One region of the Solibacillus sp. FSL W7-1436 genome, then DNA from elsewhere that is predicted to be linked to it. Evidence: riboswitches for the same ligand, from Rfam matches in the RefSeq annotation. Region 1 holds a riboswitch; each other region holds the start of a gene.

Region 1 (6,083 bases):
AATCTTTTATTTGCTGATCTGCCATTGCTTTCGTTTTTGCTTCTGTAGCCGTAATCATCGCCTGAATAAATGCTTCATCTGTCAGTTTCCCATTAATGATGACCCATGTATTAATCGTACCAACATGTGGCTCATCTTCCCGCAAATATGTTTTGGTAACGTCGACACTGTTTCCTACCCCTGCTGTTACCATGACAAGAATTTCTGTATTATTTTTCGAGAAACGCCGAATTACTGCGCAGCTTGTTTCGACTGCCGTCAGCATAACTACTGTATTTGTTGGAGAAAACTTACGCTCTATTAAAAATTGCTCCGTTTCCTCCTTCACATTATAAATATCGTATTCTGGCGCAATGGAACGATTGAGCAATGTGTCATACCAGCCTATGCCGGCATTATGCACAGCAGAAGAAATTACTTTGAGCGGTGCCTGAGCCTGATATTCGATATAGTCTTCCGTTATTTGAAACTGGTCCATCCGGATTGTCGCAGCTTTTCGTACCATTTCGTTCGTTGGCAGCATTGTAATTTGCGGTTTAGGCAGTTCCGGGTGAGGATATGTCGCAATTCTAGCCTGATACACATCGGCAATCTGTTCTTGCAACACAACTTCATGAGGCTCACCGAACGCCCGTACTTTACCACTTTCCAACAGTAGGAGCTCATCACAGTAAAGGGATGCCAAGTTAATATCATGGAAAATCGAGACAACTGTCAGTCCCTGTACCTCAACTTGCATCCGGATCATATCCAGAATCTGCTTTTGATGGGCGATATCCAAATGGTTTGTCGGTTCATCCAATAGAAGCAGTTCTGAATTTTGTGCAAGTGCCTGGGCAATAAATACCCGTTGCTGCTCGCCTCCCGATAAAAACTCCAAGTACTGATTTTTATAGTGTGACACACCCGTACTTTCCATTGCCCGCTGAACAGTCTTTTCATCTTCTTCGGTCCAGGAAGAAAAGAAGCCGCTTTGATGTGGGTAACGACCTAACGAAACCGCATCATATACACTGTTCGTAAATGCACTTGCATTTAATTGAGGCAGAACGGCCATCTTTTTCGCCAATTGCTTGTTATCATAACTTTTAAGCGGTTTTGCTTCGATGAAAATTTCACCTGTTTCAGGCTTCAGCACACCACTGATCATTTTCAGTAATGTCGATTTCCCGCTGCCGTTCGGACCAAGAATCCCTAGTATTCTACCTTTTTCCACGTGAAACGTCATATTTTTTATTATCGTTTTCCCGCCATAACCACCTGATAAATTATTTACTTTTAACATTATGCAACAACCTTTCTACGTTGCTTGAAGAAAATATAGGCAAAGACAGGCGCGCCAATAAAGGAAGTAATAACACCAATCGGCAGTTCAATAGGGGCAATAATTGTACGCGATACTAAGTCACAAATGACGAGCAGGCTTGCCCCGTTCAAGAACGACAATGTCAATAAATGTCGATGATCTGCTCCGATCAGCAGGCGAATCATATGCGGAACAACTAACCCTACAAACCCGATTGTACCCGATGCTGCAACAGCTGCTCCTGTTAAAATGGAACCGCCCGCCAAAATCATATACTTGCTGCGCTCTACATTTACACCTAAATACTTGGCGCGCTCTTCCCCATAAATCATCGCATTCAGTTCACGGCGAGTGAGCCAAATAATTGCCGTACCGATCACCATAAATGGCAGCACCATCTGGACATATGGCCAACCTCGCATCGACACACTTCCAAGGAGCCAGCCGATAATTTCTCTTAGCTGTTCACCAGTAAGTGCGACCATTAAGGAGATGCAGGACCCTAAAAATGAGCTGAAAATAATCCCCGTCAAAATCAGTGTCTCCATTTTCATCGAGCGGTCAACAAGTCGGGCAAATGTCAGGACGATAATCATCGTACATGCAGCTCCGGCCATACTGAATACAGGCAATGTGAAGACACCGAGCACCGGTATTGAAATTCCTAAAAAGATTGTCATGACCGCACCTACCGAGGCTCCTGATGAAATACCCAGCGTATACGGATCAGCCAAAGGGTTTTTAAGTAACCCCTGAAATGCTGCTCCGGCTATCGCCAAGGATGCCCCGATTAATGCAGCTAAAATGACACGGGGCATTCGGATTTTCCACAAAATACTGTATGCAACCGGATCAGTCGTTTTATCCCATAAAGTTGAGAAAGGAATATCTACTGATCCGAATGAAATGCCGATCCATATACTGCTTAAAAGTAATCCAATCGATAGTACATAGGCGATTGAATATTTTCTATTCATTAAATACCTCTGGATAAATCGCTGCACCTATTGATTCAATACCATCAACTATACGAGGACCTTGTCGACTTGTCGTATCGCCGTCTATTAATTTCACATTGCCGTTTTTCACTGCATCCATTTCGGCATATGCATCGTTTTTCTCGATTGCCGCCATGTCGCTTTCATACGTTACTAAAATAACATTCGGATTACTGTTTACAAATTGCTCTGAGCTGTACATCGGCCAGCCTAGTTCAGGAACAGCATTTTCTGCATTTAACACGTCCAGCATTTCACTGATGAATGTTTCTTCTCCTGCTGCATAAAGATCCGGATCTGTTCCAACAACGATGAACACCGACTTTTCTTCCAGGTCGGCTACTTTCACTTCAATTTCTTCAATTCCTTCTTTGATTGAGGCCACCATTTCTTTTGCTTGTTGCTCTTTATCTGTCAGCTGCCCGATTTGTTCGATCGTTTCATATGTTTCTTCAAATGTTTTCGCATCTTTTACAACAAATACGGGAATGCCTACTGATTCCAACTGTGCAATTGCCTGTTCATTGAAGCTGTACATTCCGGATTCATGTGCTAAAACTAAATCGGGTTGCAGGCCGATGATTTGTTCCAGATTGAACTCCATGCCGCCAACCGATTCCTTTGTTAATGCTTCTTCAGGATATGTATCATTGTCGTTCACAGCGATGATTTCATCGTTTAATCCTATGCCGAATAAAATTTCCGTGTTCGATGGAGCAAGTGTAATGATGCGCTCTGGCGCTTTTTCAAGCGTAATTTCTTTGTCCAAGGCATCTTTTAATGTAACCGGGAATTGTGCTGTTTCAGTTACCTCTTTGCTTTCATTTGCTGTTTGATTATCCGTTGCTTTTTCCGAATTACATGCAGTTAATGTTACTGTAAGTAATGCTGCGGAAGAAAGCAGTTGCCATTTTTTCAAAATAAATTTCCTCCTTAAATTTGAGAATTAGAAAGGTTCTATATTAACTGTCAGGGGAATATCAAATTGTTTCATACATGTCTCTATTATCCGTTGATTTCCATTACGGGCGGACGCTTTCCGCGGGCGCGGCTCGAGCCTGTAGTCTCTCCCTCGCGCTGTTCCCGCTGGAGTCTGCCGCCCTTCATTCCAATCAACTCCTGTTTAGTCAAAGAATGCTCCTATATCTTTGTATCCTATATAGTAAGCTGTATGAAATTGTTGAACCCCTAATAAATGACTATAGAACAAAAAAAGCTTCCCTACTAAAATGAAGGAAACTTTACGTATGCAAATAAAATTCAAAGAAAAAAGAATTTATCCGCCACATCCTATCCTCGTAGGTTTAATTTAGGGCATTATAAAGGCAGGTCTCCTGGCTTATGCATAACGTTGAAGAGCGCCTTCCCGAAATTTTTTCAGTGGCATGTTGCTTTCAACTAGCAATTACAGTGGCGGGACCGCATCGGATTTGAACCGATTTCCCTTTTACTCCTTACTCAATCCATCGAGTAAGAACCTTTATCGTCCATATAAAGTTAATAGCTCTATTATAGCGGATATTCAGAAAAAAGTATGCTTAAATTTCAGTTAATTCAACTTGATTTGTGTTAATCATGGATAAAAGAACGAATTATTCTTTTTCTTTCAAGTTTTTTTCAATTGCCGTTTCAGCTAAACGTTTAATTGTAATGTCATCCATTGGAGGATTGTGCAGACCTGCACGTACATCACGGTAATAGCGTTGAAGCGGGTTTGATCTTTGCAGGCTTTTTGCCCCAACTAAACGCATCGCATTATCTACAACCTCGATTGCTGTGTTTGTCACGACATGTTTTGCAATATTGATTTCATTAACTAATGTCGCCTTTTTAATCGGATCATTATAAAGCCCTGCAACACCGTAAATTGTAAAGCGTGCCTTCGTTAACGCCAAATCCATTTCTCCGATCAGTGTTTGCACGTTCGGCAACTGGGCAATTGTTCCTTGAATACTGTTCGGGGAATGACTATTCGCAAAGTCAACGGCGTAATCGCGTGCAGCCTGGGCAATCCCTAAATAAGTTGCCGGGATGAGCAGCAGCCAGCCATTCAGTTTAAAGCCGGTTGAATAGTTCGGGATCTCCACTAAGTTTGTATTATTAACACGGACATTATCAAGCACTAAATCATCGCTTCCCGTACCGCGCATTGACGCAACATCCCAAGTGTTTTCGACTTTTACCCCATCTGTCGTTTTCGGAACGAGGAAAAATCCTAACTGGGCCTCATCTTCAATCCATGCCGATACTAAAAAATAATCGAGGTCCGGTGCACCGCTCGTATAGTTTTTACGTCCATTAATTATATAGTCATCACCATCACGTTTTGCCAAAGTCCCCGGACGTCCGCCACGCACCGGGCTTCCCATCGCAAACTCGCTTACCGCCCGATTAACCGTAGCACCATTTGCAATTTCTTTGCCAAACCAGTCGAGCTTTTGTTCATCCCAGTAACGATTTTCGAAAATCTCGCCTACATTTTGAATTGTCCATGATACAGCCAGCCCCGTGCTTCCGCAATAGCTGGCCAATGTTTCCTGCAGCAGCAGCGCATCATATACTGTGAAGCCATCTCCGCCATATTCCTTTGGCAATGTTATTTTTGTATAGCCGATTTCTCTCAGCTTCCGGAAATTTTCAAATGGAAATGTCGCTTGTTCATCTGTTTGCCGAGCGTGTTCTTTCACGCTCTCTGATATTGTTTCGAGCTTTTTCAGCCATTGCTGCTGCTCGTCGGTTTGAATAAATAATTCCTTGCTCATGAAAAGCACCACCTCATATTTATTGTCCTGTATATAGAAGTCAACTTTAATAGTACGTTTCGGAAAATTACAAGTCAATAGATATCCCTAGTTCCTTTATAGGGATTCAATACGTTTTGTGTCTTTTTCATTCAAAGAAAAAACACCCTATTTCCTTATATGGAAATAGAGTGCCTTGAATTATTGAATTACATTTTTTCAGGTGCGCTTACACCGATTAGTTTCAGTGCATTCGCTAATGTAGTTTTTACTGCTGTGATCAATGCTAAACGAGCTTCTGTCAGCTCTTTGTTATCTGGATTCAATACTTTTTCTGCATTGTAGAAACTATGGAATGCAGCTGCCAAGTCTTGAATATAGTTTGCGATACGGTGTGGTGTGCGGTGTTTCGCTGCATCTGCCACGATTTGCGGGAATGCCCCTACTTTTTTAAGCACATCTTCTTCTTTTTCTGCTACTAGCAAGTTCAGGTTTTCCAATGATGCTTCGAAACCTTGCTCGTTTGCTGCACGTAAAATTGATGAAATACGAGCATGTGCATACTGTGCGTAATATACCGGGTTTTCGTTCGATTGTGATACCGCTAAGTCCAAATCGAAATCCATATGTGAATCCCCTGCTGTTTTAACGAAGAAATAACGTACAGCATCCAAACCTACTTCTTCTACTAATTCACGCATCGTTACAGCATTACCAGTACGTTTACTCATCTTGAATTTCTCGCCGTTTTTGTAAAGCTGAACCATTTGGATAATATCTACTTCCAGTGTACCGCGGTCATATCCAAGTGCTTCGATCGCCGCTTTCATACGTGGAATATAGCCGTGGTGGTCAGCACCCCAAATATTGATCAGCTTATCAAAGCCGCGACGTAATTTATCTTCGTGGTAAGCAATATCCGGCGTTAAATATGTGTATGAACCATCGTTTTTGATTAATACGCGGTCTTTGTCATCACCGAATGTTGTTGAACGGAACCAAGTCGCGCCTTCTTCATCAAATACATGGCCATTTGCT
Region 2 (6,083 bases), 990 kb from region 1:
ACGCCTTTATATAATTTAGACGGTAATAAAATATTAAATTTTTAATAGGGAGGATAAGTTTTAATGAAAAAATTCATAACGGCCATAACAGCTATTTTATTTACATTTAGTCTAAGTACATATGCATTTGCCCATTCACATATTGGTGAAACAACTCCTGCAGATAGTGAAGTAGTAACAGAAGCTTTGACAGAGGTAGTGCTAAATTTTGAAGATGCTATTGAACAAGGTAGTCTTATGAAGATTTATGCTTCAAATGGTGATTTAATTGAAATATCGGAAATTGTAGTTGGCGAGAAACAATTGATCGGTACGCTTGCTAATCCACTCCCGAATGATGAATACAAGGTTGATTGGGCGATTATCAGTTCAGATGGCCACCCTTTAACAGGTAATTATACTTTTACAGTGAATATTGATGAAGTACCTGTAGACGAAGAGGAATCGTCTCAGACAGATGAAACTGAAGTTGTAGAAGAAACAGTGTCAAATGAAGAACAAGTAGGTTCCCAAGAAACAATTCAAGAAAAAGAAACGAAAGAATCATCTTCTATGAATTGGGCTGTTGTTGGATTTATTGCGCTCATTTTAATCGTAGTAGTCGCAGTATTATCTCGTAGAAAAAAATAAAGGAAAGTCGTAGTTTATTTGGATGAATAAACTACGACTTTTTTTGTACTGAAATAATTTAGACTCAGTTTCTTAACTTCAGCTTTATTTATTGTGAATGAAATTTGTTTATATACTGAGTTTTGGGTTCCGATTGAAAAGATTACCCAGTCTTATTGAAAATTAATGGTATATTGAAAAAGCTGGCTCCGGTTACTCACCGACGTCAGCTTGTTTTATCTTAATTACAATTTCGTCATTTTTAAATTATCATTTTCAATATTTGTTATAAATTGTATAAAGCAAGTTTCTGGATCATCGTCGAAGTTATCCTCTAATAGAAGCATGTTTTCCTGTGGTTCAGCCGATTGCTTTAAATCATTATTCATCTAAAACCTCCTCAATAGTAAGAATTTTTTTTAAAAGACTCATCAATTCTTTCATAGAGCGGGGGAGTGTTGTCTGTACTTGAATAAGTCCTTCTCTCAACATATTTTCATAGCATTGAACGAGCCAAGGCTTTTCAATATGTGCAGTTTCCAGCAGTTTTGTATCCATAAAAAGTGCATCTCTGTGCCCCGAATACAAAATCTGTCCTTTATGAAATACGATAAAGTATTCGGCCCATTCATAGATTAAATTGACTTGGTGTGTCGAATACAAAAACGTGCGCTCTTCATTTTGTAGTTCATTTAAATATTTTGTGAGTTGATTAGAAAAATAGAAATCTAAACTACTTGTAGGCTCGTCTAAAATATAAATGTTAGGATCCATTGCATAAACACCAGCGATCGTTACACGTTTTTTTTGCCCACCGCTTAAGAAGTGAATCGGACGTTCAGTTAGATCATACAGTTCCGTTAATTCAATCGCGTTTGACACATGACGCTCAATCTTTTCATATGGCCATTTTAAGTTAATGGGACCATATAAAATGTCTTGTTTTACCGTAGATGCAAATAACTGATTATCTGCTTCTTGAAAAATAAAGCCGACTTGCTCACGCAGGTGGATTAGTTGTTTTTTTCTATAATTTAAAGGCTCATTTAAAAAGCGAATCTCACCACTAGTAGGCTTTTCAAGTCCAATAAGTAATTTAAAAAAGGTTGATTTACCCGAACCGTTTTCACCTAGTATCGCGACTTTTTTCCCCTTTGGAATCGATAATGAAATGTCTTTTAATGCTTCGGTACCATCGCTGTATCGAAAAGATACATGATCAAAAGTAAAATAGCTTTCTATCATAATAAACTCCTTATAGTACAAGTATGGCGAAACTCATCAAAGTAAAAATCAGTGCCATGCCTGTAAATTTTAAGTCCCAGGTTTTTGTCGTTGTGAAATGCTGTGGGAGAATAAATTGCTCAATATTCCGTGCAACCATTGCATCTGACAAGGCTTGATAGCGGAAAAAAATTGTCCGAAATAGTGCACTAATCAGTAGGCTTAATGATTGAAAACTTTTTTTATATGAACGATAGCCTAAACGAGCATGCTGTGCAGTATAAAGCTGCATAACAGTCTGCAAAAATAAAAAAATAAAGCGATACATCAGTTCGATTAATTCGATCACAATAGTAGGCACTTTTAATCGTGCAAGTACCGGACTGATTTCAAATATTGGTGTAGTTAAAATTAAGAAATACAAGCAGCTTGTTGCACTGACGGCAGTACAAAAGATAGTGATGGCCCGTAGTATATCGCTCGGTAAAATAAAGAACTGCAACGTAAAAAGTGAACTTTGCCATAATGCCGCAGCTGGAATCGGCTGTGTAAAAGTGATGGATAAGACAATGGCGAGCATACCTGCTAAAACAAAGCCGATTGGTGCAAATAGTAATGTAATATATATTTTCATTGGGATTTTTGCGTAAAATATAATGACACCGCTCATGAAGAGCAGTGTCCAAATGGAAAAACTGTTATTTCGTAAAAATGTGACAAGTAATAAAGTAATTAAGCCAAACGTCATTTTTTGGCTGGCTGCAACCTTTAATAATGCATTATGACTGGCAATAAAATCAATGTTTAGCATGGTCTTTTGTATGTTTCCCGCGCATGTAGCCAATAAAGTAACCGATAATTAACGCACCTATCACACCTTGTAGAACAAATAATAGACTTTCGATTTCTCCGCTTGGTGGCTCCCAAATAGCGCTAAACCAAGGTTCATAATCTGTTGCGATCTCGGTAATGGCTACTTCTGCCTCCCCATCGGCACCGCCAAATTCTGCATCCTGTAAAAATAGTAATGGTAATATTGCTAAAACAATCACACCTGTGAGTAAAAGTAAATTTTTCTTAAACATGTTAGCTCTCCTTTGCCTTTAAAATCCGTAGTTGAACTAATTCTCTCATATTATATTTTTGCAGGAAGTTCATAATCATAACCGTTAATAACCCTTCACTAATTGCGAGCGGAATTTGTGTTAGTGCAAAGATGCCCGCAAATTTCTGGAATGATCCTAAAATACCGCCTGCTTCAGAAGGGAAGGCTAATGCCAACTGAACAGATGTCATTACATATGTACCTAAATCACCAAGCATTGCCGCTAAAAATACAGCTACACTAAAGGATAACCCCCATTTTGTCGCGAGTTTGAAAACACCAACAGCAATAAAAGGACCCACAATGGCCATTGAGAAAATATTCGCACCTAATGTTGTAAGTCCACCATGTGCAAGTAGAACGGATTGGAATAATAGGACGATTGAACCTAAGACGCTCATCACAAACGGTCCGAATAAAATTGAACCTAAACCAACACCTGTGGGATGAGAACAGCTGCCTGTAACCGATGGAATTTTTAAAGCAGACAATACGAATGTAAAAGCACCTGAAAGCGCGAGTAGTAGCTTGCTTTCCGGATTTTCTTTTACGACTAGACGAATTACTTGTAGGCCCTTTACCAGGAACGGTAAACATAGAGCAAACCAGAATAGTGCCCATCCGATTGGTAAAAATCCTTCCATAATGTGCATGGCGTATGCTTGTTTCGGTATAAATAACAGAACGATACCGAAGTAAGCAAGTTTTGGTAATAATTGTTTCATGTTTTTTACTCCTTTTTCTTTTTGATGAAAAAAGTGCACAAAAAAATACACTTTTCAGAGTAAAAGTGCATTACAAAAAACAAGCGTCAAGCGCTTATTTTCACGCACCTATCCTCGTAGGTCTGAATCAGTCATTTTTGGCAGGTATCCTGACTCCTCTTCAATGTATTACAAGCCTTCCCACAAAAAATGCAGTGGCGTGTTATGCAATACTCCGAGTTACAGTTGCGGGACAGTACCGGAATCGCACCGGTTTCCCTATTAAGCTTAAAAAGCACCAAAAATCATTCAATTGTCACCATGTTGGAAATATTATCACTTGTTTTTTGGATTGTCACGATATTTTTTTGAATACTTCGTCTATTCGGTTTTGGATGTAAACATTGTAGATAAATTAATTCTCGCTTGTGTGTGGATATTTCTGGAATATTGTATAATCCTTTTGAATGGTTCAACGTATAAAGAATTACTAGATGGGGGAACAAGAGACTATTCCTATCAACTGAAAAATTGCTAATTGAGATAGTGTAATTGGATAAAAAATGAATAATTAATAATCGACAAACTTTGATTAGTTAACTAGTAAATTTATGTACGAACCACTTAATTCACAAATTATAACCGCTTCATTTATGCTGAAAAAGATTAATGAGGTAATAATTACCCTATCATTTTTTATTTGACTATGTTATTTTTAATTTTATAATAATTTAATAATTTGCAATTTGAATAAGTGCTTACAGATTTTTGTAAGGTAAAAGGGAAATTAGTGAAAGACTAATGCAGCCCCCGCTACTGTAATAGCTGATGAAATCACAATGAATCACTGTCGTAATGATGGGAAGATGTGAAAGTAAAAGGAAGCTTAAGCCAGGAAACCTGCTTATTCGAACGATACTTACTTTTCGGAGGGAGAAGTATAGGCGAAACAAGTAATTGTTTTTGTGTTTTTCTATACTTTCTTAAGTATTAATTTCACATGCCCGTACCTCTTTCTGACGAGAGGTACGGGCATTTTTTATTTTTTAAATGGAGGGTGTTAACATGCAAAAAGGAAAAATCTTTGTTGTAGGGTTTGGTCCTGGAGATCGGGAGCATATAACAAAACGCGCAGTCGATGCTCTACAGCAAAGTGACCATATTATGGGCTATAAGACGTATGTGGAACTGATCGAGCATTTAGTGACGGCGAAAACCATTGTCAGTACAGGAATGACAGAGGAAGTATCACGTGCCCAGGAAGCTGTAAAACAGGCTGAAGCCGGTCATATAGTTGCTGTTATTTCCAGTGGGGATGCGGGTGTATACGGAATGGCAGGGCTCGTATACGAAGTATTAATCGAAAAGGGCTGGACTGCAAAAGAAGGCATTGAAGTGGAAGTAGTTCCGGGAATATCTGCGATTAACTCCTGTGCAAGTTTACTAGGCGCTCCTGTTATGCATGATTCTTGCACAATTAGTTTAAGTGACCACTTAACACCGTGGACGGTCATCGAAAAACGGATTGAGGCAGCTGCAATGGCAGACTTTGTCGTTGCGTTCTACAATCCGAAATCCGGCAGACGCACAAGACAAATTGTTGAAGCACAGCGTATTTTGCTGAAGTATCGTTCTCCTGATACACCTGTTGGACTAGTAAAAGCTGCTTACCGGGATACACAGGATATTGTGTTAACAACATTGGCAGAGATGCTGGAACATGATATCGGAATGCTGACAACGGTCGTCGTGGGGAACTCTTCAACATTTTACTATGACAATAAAATCATTACACCGCGCGGCTATCAGCGAAAATATACATTAGGTGATGAAAAACAGCTGTTAAAACCGCACCAGCGATTGAAAAAAGAAGCGGAACCATGGGCATTGGATCAGGAAACGGGTGAATCGAAGACCGGGTATGAAAAAATTGTAGCAATCGAGAAAAAAACAGTTGAACCAGCAGCGGATATTAAAGCAAATGCATTACAGCTGGCAAATGAAGCACTAACGCTCGTACATAAAGAAACATCTGCTGTAAAAGTTGAAGAAAACCCTTTTTTAGTGCAGCAACAGGTGGAATCCATCTTTGAGTTTGCTGTATCACCGGGTGTTGCCAATAAAATGATTACACCCCATCAAATGATTACATTGGCAGAGGTTGTCGGAGAAAGAGGTACGATGGAGTATACGCCTGACCACCGTCTTGTACTGAAGGTACCGACCGATTCGCCTGAAAAACTGGTCAAAACAGTGGAACAAACAGGTTTACTCGTTCAACCGGTCGGTGACGTAGTAATCGTCAAGGCGTGTGATTTCTGTTACGGGGAAAAAGCGGAATCCATTCCATATGCCGAACAGATCATGGAAACGCTCGGTGGCATTAAAATGCCGAAAGAGCTGCACGTCGGTTTTAATGGATGTGGTATGGCATGTTATCG
Region 3 (6,083 bases), 1.4 Mb from region 1:
CTGTGTATAGAAATAGTGTTGTCATTAGTTATAAACAGGACGCCGTTTTATCTCCCGCAGCATCTGCTTTTGTAAAGTTTACAAAGAAAAGATATATGCAATTTTAGTGAAGTACTCATAGTTAGAGCCAGCAAAAAAAGAACGAATTCCCAATGTGGAAATCGTTCTTTTTTTATGTTCTGAAATTGGACGATAACCAATTAGTTATAGAGCGGATAATGGAATTAGTATGAGTGAAAGTGTCGTAATTGTGACATAATCTCTAAAGTATCAGTTAATAAAAACGATTACATTTTAGCGTTTTTAGTAAAATGTTTTCTGCTAAAAGGAGTAAAAAACTATGGAAATGATCGGACCTTTAGGTATAGTAATAGCGATTATCTTTATCATATTGATAGCTATGAAAGGATATAACATTCTTTATATCGCACCGATAGCATCAATTATTGTAATTTTAACAAACCAAATGGACTTCTTCTCTTCTCTAATCGGCAAAGAGAATTCATATATGACAGGTTTGACAGGATTTGTTGTGAACTTTTTTGCAGTGTTTTTACTTGGTTCAATTTTGGCCAAGTATATGGAACAGAGTGGGGCTGCTCAATCTATTGCCCAAAAAGTATTATCATATACTGGAACAGAAAAGCCGTTTTCTGTGTTAGTAGCAATTTTCTTAATAAGTTCAATTCTTACATTCGGTGGTATAAGTTTATTTGTAGTGTTATTCGTTATTATTCCACTAGCAAGACCCTTATTTAAAGAATTAAATATTGCTTGGAATTTAATTGTCATCCCTGTTTACATAGGAATTGGTACATTCACAATGACCATGTTACCGGGAACACCTTCTATTCAAAATGTTGTACCAATCCCATATTTGGGGACAACTTTGACGGCGGCACCTCTTTTAGGGATTATCGGTTCTGTAGTAGCTGTAACATTCGGATTATGGTATATGAGATATACATTAAATAAGAGTCTTGCGAATGGGGAAACATATGCCCAATTTAACGCAGATGATCAATCTACAAGTGAGTTAAAAGAGAAGACTCCTTCATTTATTATGAGTATTCTCCCGATTTTGCTACTTATGGTAGTGAATTTAACAGGAAGTGCATTGGAAATTCCAAATACAATTTTAATCGGTTTAGGATTAGCGGTAATTGCATGTGCTATTTGCTACCACAAGTATATTCCTTCTCAAAAGGTAGTCTTGAATGAGGGGGGGCAAAGTTCAATTAATCCAATTTTCCTTACTTCATCAGCAGTAGCGTTTGGGATTGTTGTAACAACAGCACCGGGCTTTAAATTTATTTCTGATTTAATATTAGGTATTCCTGGTGACCCGCTTGTTAGCTTATCGGTTGCGGCCGGTGCACTATCAGGAATTACAGGATCATCATCAGGAGCATTAGGTATTGTAATGGAAGTGTTTGCGAAAACTTATTTAGCGATGGGTGTGAGCCCTGAAGCAATGCACCGTGTAGGGGCAATTGCATCTTCCGCATTAACGATTATGCCGCACACTGGTGTTGTTTTATCATTGTTGGCACTTACAGGATTAACGCACAAAAACAGTTTCAAGTACCAGTTCATTAGTATGACATTTGCAAACATATTTGCTCTGATAGCGGTAATTATTGCAGCTATTTTAATCTATTAAATTTTATATTTACGAATTTTATCTAAAGGCGCTATTCAATTAGCCTCAATAAAAACGGATCTGGAAATGAGTGTTTTCCAGATCTGTTTTTTTGATTATAGAACGACTGCAGATAAGAGGATGGCATTTTATAAGGGGAGACAGCGATTGCCTTTCCCCTTTTAGTATGAACAACTGCTACCTAGACTTAGGGGAATATGTTAGCATAGTAAAATAATGGCTATACAGATTACAGGAGGTTTGTTATGAATCAAGTAAAATCGAAGGTAATTTCTATTAGATTTGGTTTCATCATATCTCTAATGATATGTGCAGGTTTTTTACTTAGAAATATACAGCTTATTATGAATGAGCCGTCAGTCGCTGCTAAATGGTTAGCTGGAATTTCTTTTATCCTGTTTTCGTTTTTGTTCATCGTCTCGTTATGGGCGACAATCAAACATTTTAAAGGAAAAGATACTTTGGAACATCATACATAAACAATTTTTCAAGAAGGGGGATTGTGATGATTGGATATATTTTAACAGGGCTTTTGTTAATCTTTACGAGTAGGAAATTTTATAAATATAGGGCGAATTTTAAACAACTTTCAAAAAAAGAATGGCTACAATTTGGTGCATCTTTTTTACTGGCATGGGCTGGAGCTGTTTTCATCATTATAGGGGGTTCCAATATAACGGATATGATTGAAATCGCATGGTTAAAGAACCTTTTGGAAATTGGATTGATTTTGATTGGATTGGCTTTCGCAGGAATCATTATGAGTAAAGTCTTGCCGAAAAAAATCAAGGAGATTTATTCGTGAGATTAGTGAAACGAGGAATTGAAAATGGATGATATGATGGGGTTTTCAGTAGTTGGAATTATAATTGCTTGTTTAATTTATGCTTTAATTAAACAAGTTATAGAGACAAAGCACAGCGGTAGCGGCGTGGGCAGTCGGATGATTCGTAAACAATTAGTAAGAAAAAATATAGTGATGACAATTGCGTTACTTGGGATTCTAGTATTTTACACGTTAAATATTGTGAGCGTGATCGCTTCCTTTATCCCGGTATCAAACAGCTTGACTGTACTCGGGACTTGGTTGAGTTTTGTTGTATATTTTTATGCAAGGATAGTAATGAAACCAAAGCAGGTTGATCACAGTAGGAATTTATATAATTAAGCTTTTAGAGGTAGGGGAGTGCTGCGATGAGAGAACGCTTTTCAAATTTAGACGAAGATGATCGACTCGGAACATTTAAGGATGTCCTGAAATGGCAGCGATCAAAACAAAAGAAGATCGTTGATTACGAAGTACCGCAGTGTGAAGATAAGCAGGTTGCGTTTTTACAAAGTAACCGCTCGGAGCAAACTGTTACGTGGATTGGCCACTCGACATTTTTAATTCAAAAAGAAGGGCTTAATATTTTAACGGATCCGGTTTGGGCAAATTGGATGGGCGTGGCGAAACGGTTAACGAAGCCGGGTTTGCAGTTAGATGAGCTGCCGGATATTGATATCGTACTTATCTCGCATGCGCATTACGATCACCTGCACGTACCGACGTTAAAGGCATTGAAAAAACGAAACCCGGATTTATTATTTCTCATTCCGGAAGGGCTCGGTTATTTGATGAAGCGTCATAAGCTACGCAACTTTACCGAGCTATCATGGTATGACAAGCATGAGGCAGGGACGCTTGAAATTCATTTCGTTCCCGCGAAGCATTGGACAAGACGCATGCCGTGGGACACGAATACATCGCATTGGGGCGGCTTCGTATTGCAAACGGCATCGGATGCGCAAAGTATTTATTATGCCGGAGATAGCGGGTATTTTAGAGGCTTCAAAGAAATCGGCGAACGCTTCAATATCTATACAGCATTAATGCCGATCGGTGCATACGAGCCGGAATGGTTTATGCATGCCTCTCACGTGACACCGGAAGAAGCGATCCAGGCGTTCTGTGATGTCGGGGCAAAAGTGTTTATTCCAATGCATTACGGTGCGTATATGCTGGCGGACGATACACCGAAAGAAGCGATTGACCGGCTGCATGTTCATTGGCAGCGAGCGAGTTTAGAAGATGTGGAGTTGAAAATGTTGACGATTGGGGAGACGTATAAATAGACCCCTTGACGAAAAAACAGGTTCAAAGTAAAGTAATGTTAAATTCATCAAGCATTAGGTGCCCGTTAAGGGAGAATAGGGAATAAAGTGAAAAGCTTTAGCGTAATCCCAACACTGTATGGAGGAGTTTCATAGCAAAACCCACTGGATGTCAATCTGGGAAGGAGCTAGGAAACTGTGAATCTGAGCCAGGAGACCTGCCTAATATGCTTACTGTTTATAGACACTGGATATGTCTGTAGTTTATTTGTGTTCGAATAAACTGCAGGCTATTTTTATTGTCAAAATTCATATTAATGGGGGAAACGAAACATGAAATTACTACAGCAGACACTTGAACAAATTCAGGAAATCGACCGACAAATGGAAGCAGCCGCACGACAGTACATAGACTCTTTAGCCAAACCGCCGCAAAGTTTAGGAAAGCTCGAATCATTGGCAATGCAGATCGCCACAATTACCGGGGAGCTTGCGCCGAAAATCGATCACAAAGCGATGATCGTCATGGCAGCGGACCACGGTGTGTATGAGGAAGGGGTAACACCGAACCCGCAAAGTACAACGGTTTTCCAAACACTATCGTTTCCGAAAGGGACGACAGGGATGTGTACGATTGCCAAAGTTACGAATGCACAAGTCATCCCGGTGGATATCGGTGTAAAAGAAGACTTGCCTCAAGATGCCGGGGTCATCATTAAAAAGGTGAAATACGGGACAGACAATATGGCAAAAGGACCTGCGATGACGCGTGAAGAAGCGATCCGAGCGATTGAAGTCGGGATTGAAGTCGCAACAGAAGCCATTCAAAGCGGTGTCAATCTAATCGGTACAGGGGAAATGGGCATTGGAAATACGACACCGAGTGCTGCGGTGCTTTCGGTACTTCACGACTGTGATCCGCTGGAAGTAACGGGTTTTGGAGCTGGTGTCGGGGCTGGCGGCATCGAATATAAAGCCGAAGTTATCCGAAAAGCGATTGCATTGAATAAGCCGAATGCGGATGACCCGATTGATGTTGTGGCAAAAGTAGGCGGGCTGGAGATTTGCGGGATGGCGGGAATTTTCCTTGCAGCTGCAGCGAATCGTGTGCCGGTCGTAGTTGATGGGTATATTTCAACAGTTTCGGCATTGATCGCCTATAAATTGAATCCGAATGTGAAAGCGTATTTGATTCCATCGCATTTATCGGAAGAGCCGGGCGCAAAAATCGCGGCCGAACTTTTAGGACTGGAACCGATGCTGCATATGAATATGCGGCTTGGGGAAGGATCTGGTGCTGCACTGGCGTTCCCGATTCTTGATGCGGCGTGTTCGATGATTACGAATATGGTCACACTGGAAGAAGCGGCAGCGCTTATAGTAGCGAAGTAGAGAAGTTATTCAAAAAGTAAAATTAATAAAATAAATTTTAAGAAACGGGCTACATTAAAAGTAATAACTACTTTTAGTGTAGCTTTTTTTATAAATAAAACGTTCCTGGAAAATAAGTGCAGTTTTTCAGTCTATTCCATTTGTTTTACCAGTAAATTATCTAATAAGCGGAACTCCCGTCTCATGTACAAAGCGGGGAGAACTCAAAAGAAAGCCCTATCCACTCCTCGTAAATGCAATGTGTGACCAAAACACTCAAAGTAATGAATAGAACTTGACTTAATTTTACAGAAAATTCAGTAAAAATCAAGCAATTGTCCTGTCAAATGCATGCCCTCTGTAATATCCTATATTAACTACATGTAAAAACATCTGTGAACTGTTAAAAATAGTTAAAAAAGTGCTTTTTTCATGGAACCTGGAATAAAGTAACCGTTAAATAGGGTAAGGAAAAGTAAGACCAATAAAGAGGAGAGGCGGGAGGGGCATTAAAGGGAACGGGGTGATCACTATTTCTCCGTATGTGAAAGGTCGTTTTTGAATATATTCGAAAAGGATGAAGATAATATGAATCAAATTTTTAAAAAAGATGAGTTTATTATTATTCCTTTTTATAAAGGGCGAAAGCAGGAGTATATGGTCGTCAATACGAAGAAGGAATTTAAAAATGGACATACGCACTTAAAATCATTTAAGATGGCCAAGTATTTGATCAATCTTGCGCGATGCCAAAAAATTAATTCCGGGTTAAGACCATATTTATTAACAAGCCTCACGAGAATATCAGCAGATCGTGAATATATTCAGAAATTGGAAGAGCTTCTGGCCGTAAAAAGAAGTAAAGGATCCAAAGCCTCTTATTATAATAAAGCAATCTAATTTGTATCGAAATATGGACAATAAAAATATAGACCGCTTTTTCAAGAAATTGAAA

Evidence for each region. Region 1 has a riboswitch for cobalamin ahead of MKX73_RS09825 (ABC transporter substrate-binding protein). Riboswitches for the same ligand answer to the same signal wherever they lie in the genome.
Region 2: linked by a shared signal. The riboswitch ahead of MKX73_RS14480 (energy-coupling factor ABC transporter permease) and the one ahead of MKX73_RS09825 (ABC transporter substrate-binding protein) in region 1 are both predicted to bind cobalamin.
Region 3: linked by a shared signal. The riboswitch ahead of cobT (nicotinate-nucleotide--dimethylbenzimidazole phosphoribosyltransferase) and the one ahead of MKX73_RS09825 (ABC transporter substrate-binding protein) in region 1 are both predicted to bind cobalamin.

What each region holds. Positions count from the first base shown of each region.
Region 1 covers NZ_JBBOWV010000001.1:1,958,104-1,964,186, reverse strand. The annotation lists gene MKX73_RS09835 (adenosylcobinamide amidohydrolase) at 1-1,285, opposite strand, end outside; gene MKX73_RS09830 (FecCD family ABC transporter permease) at 1,285-2,283, opposite strand; gene MKX73_RS09825 (ABC transporter substrate-binding protein) at 2,276-3,223, opposite strand; cobalamin riboswitch at 3,612-3,801, opposite strand; gene MKX73_RS09820 (acyl-CoA dehydrogenase family protein) at 3,897-5,066, opposite strand; gene argS (arginine--tRNA ligase) at 5,255-6,083, opposite strand, start outside.
Region 2 covers NZ_JBBOWV010000001.1:2,951,454-2,957,536, forward strand. The annotation lists gene MKX73_RS14455 (copper resistance CopC family protein) at 64-630, shown strand; gene MKX73_RS14460 (hypothetical protein) at 855-998, opposite strand; gene MKX73_RS14465 (energy-coupling factor ABC transporter ATP-binding protein) at 991-1,854, opposite strand; gene cbiQ (cobalt ECF transporter T component CbiQ) at 1,865-2,644, opposite strand; gene MKX73_RS14475 (energy-coupling factor ABC transporter substrate-binding protein) at 2,631-2,918, opposite strand; gene MKX73_RS14480 (energy-coupling factor ABC transporter permease) at 2,920-3,663, opposite strand; cobalamin riboswitch at 3,786-3,960, opposite strand; cobalamin riboswitch at 4,378-4,564, shown strand; gene cobJ (precorrin-3B C(17)-methyltransferase) at 4,708-6,083, shown strand, end outside.
Region 3 covers NZ_JBBOWV010000001.1:556,852-562,934, reverse strand. The annotation lists gene MKX73_RS02830 (LysR family transcriptional regulator) at 1-107, shown strand, start outside; gene MKX73_RS02825 (GntP family permease) at 341-1,663, shown strand; gene MKX73_RS02820 (hypothetical protein) at 1,909-2,142, shown strand; gene MKX73_RS02815 (hypothetical protein) at 2,169-2,468, shown strand; gene MKX73_RS02810 (4-aminobutyrate aminotransferase) at 2,493-2,831, shown strand; gene MKX73_RS02805 (MBL fold metallo-hydrolase) at 2,858-3,778, shown strand; cobalamin riboswitch at 3,820-3,997, shown strand; gene cobT (nicotinate-nucleotide--dimethylbenzimidazole phosphoribosyltransferase) at 4,091-5,149, shown strand; gene MKX73_RS02795 (hypothetical protein) at 5,717-6,028, shown strand.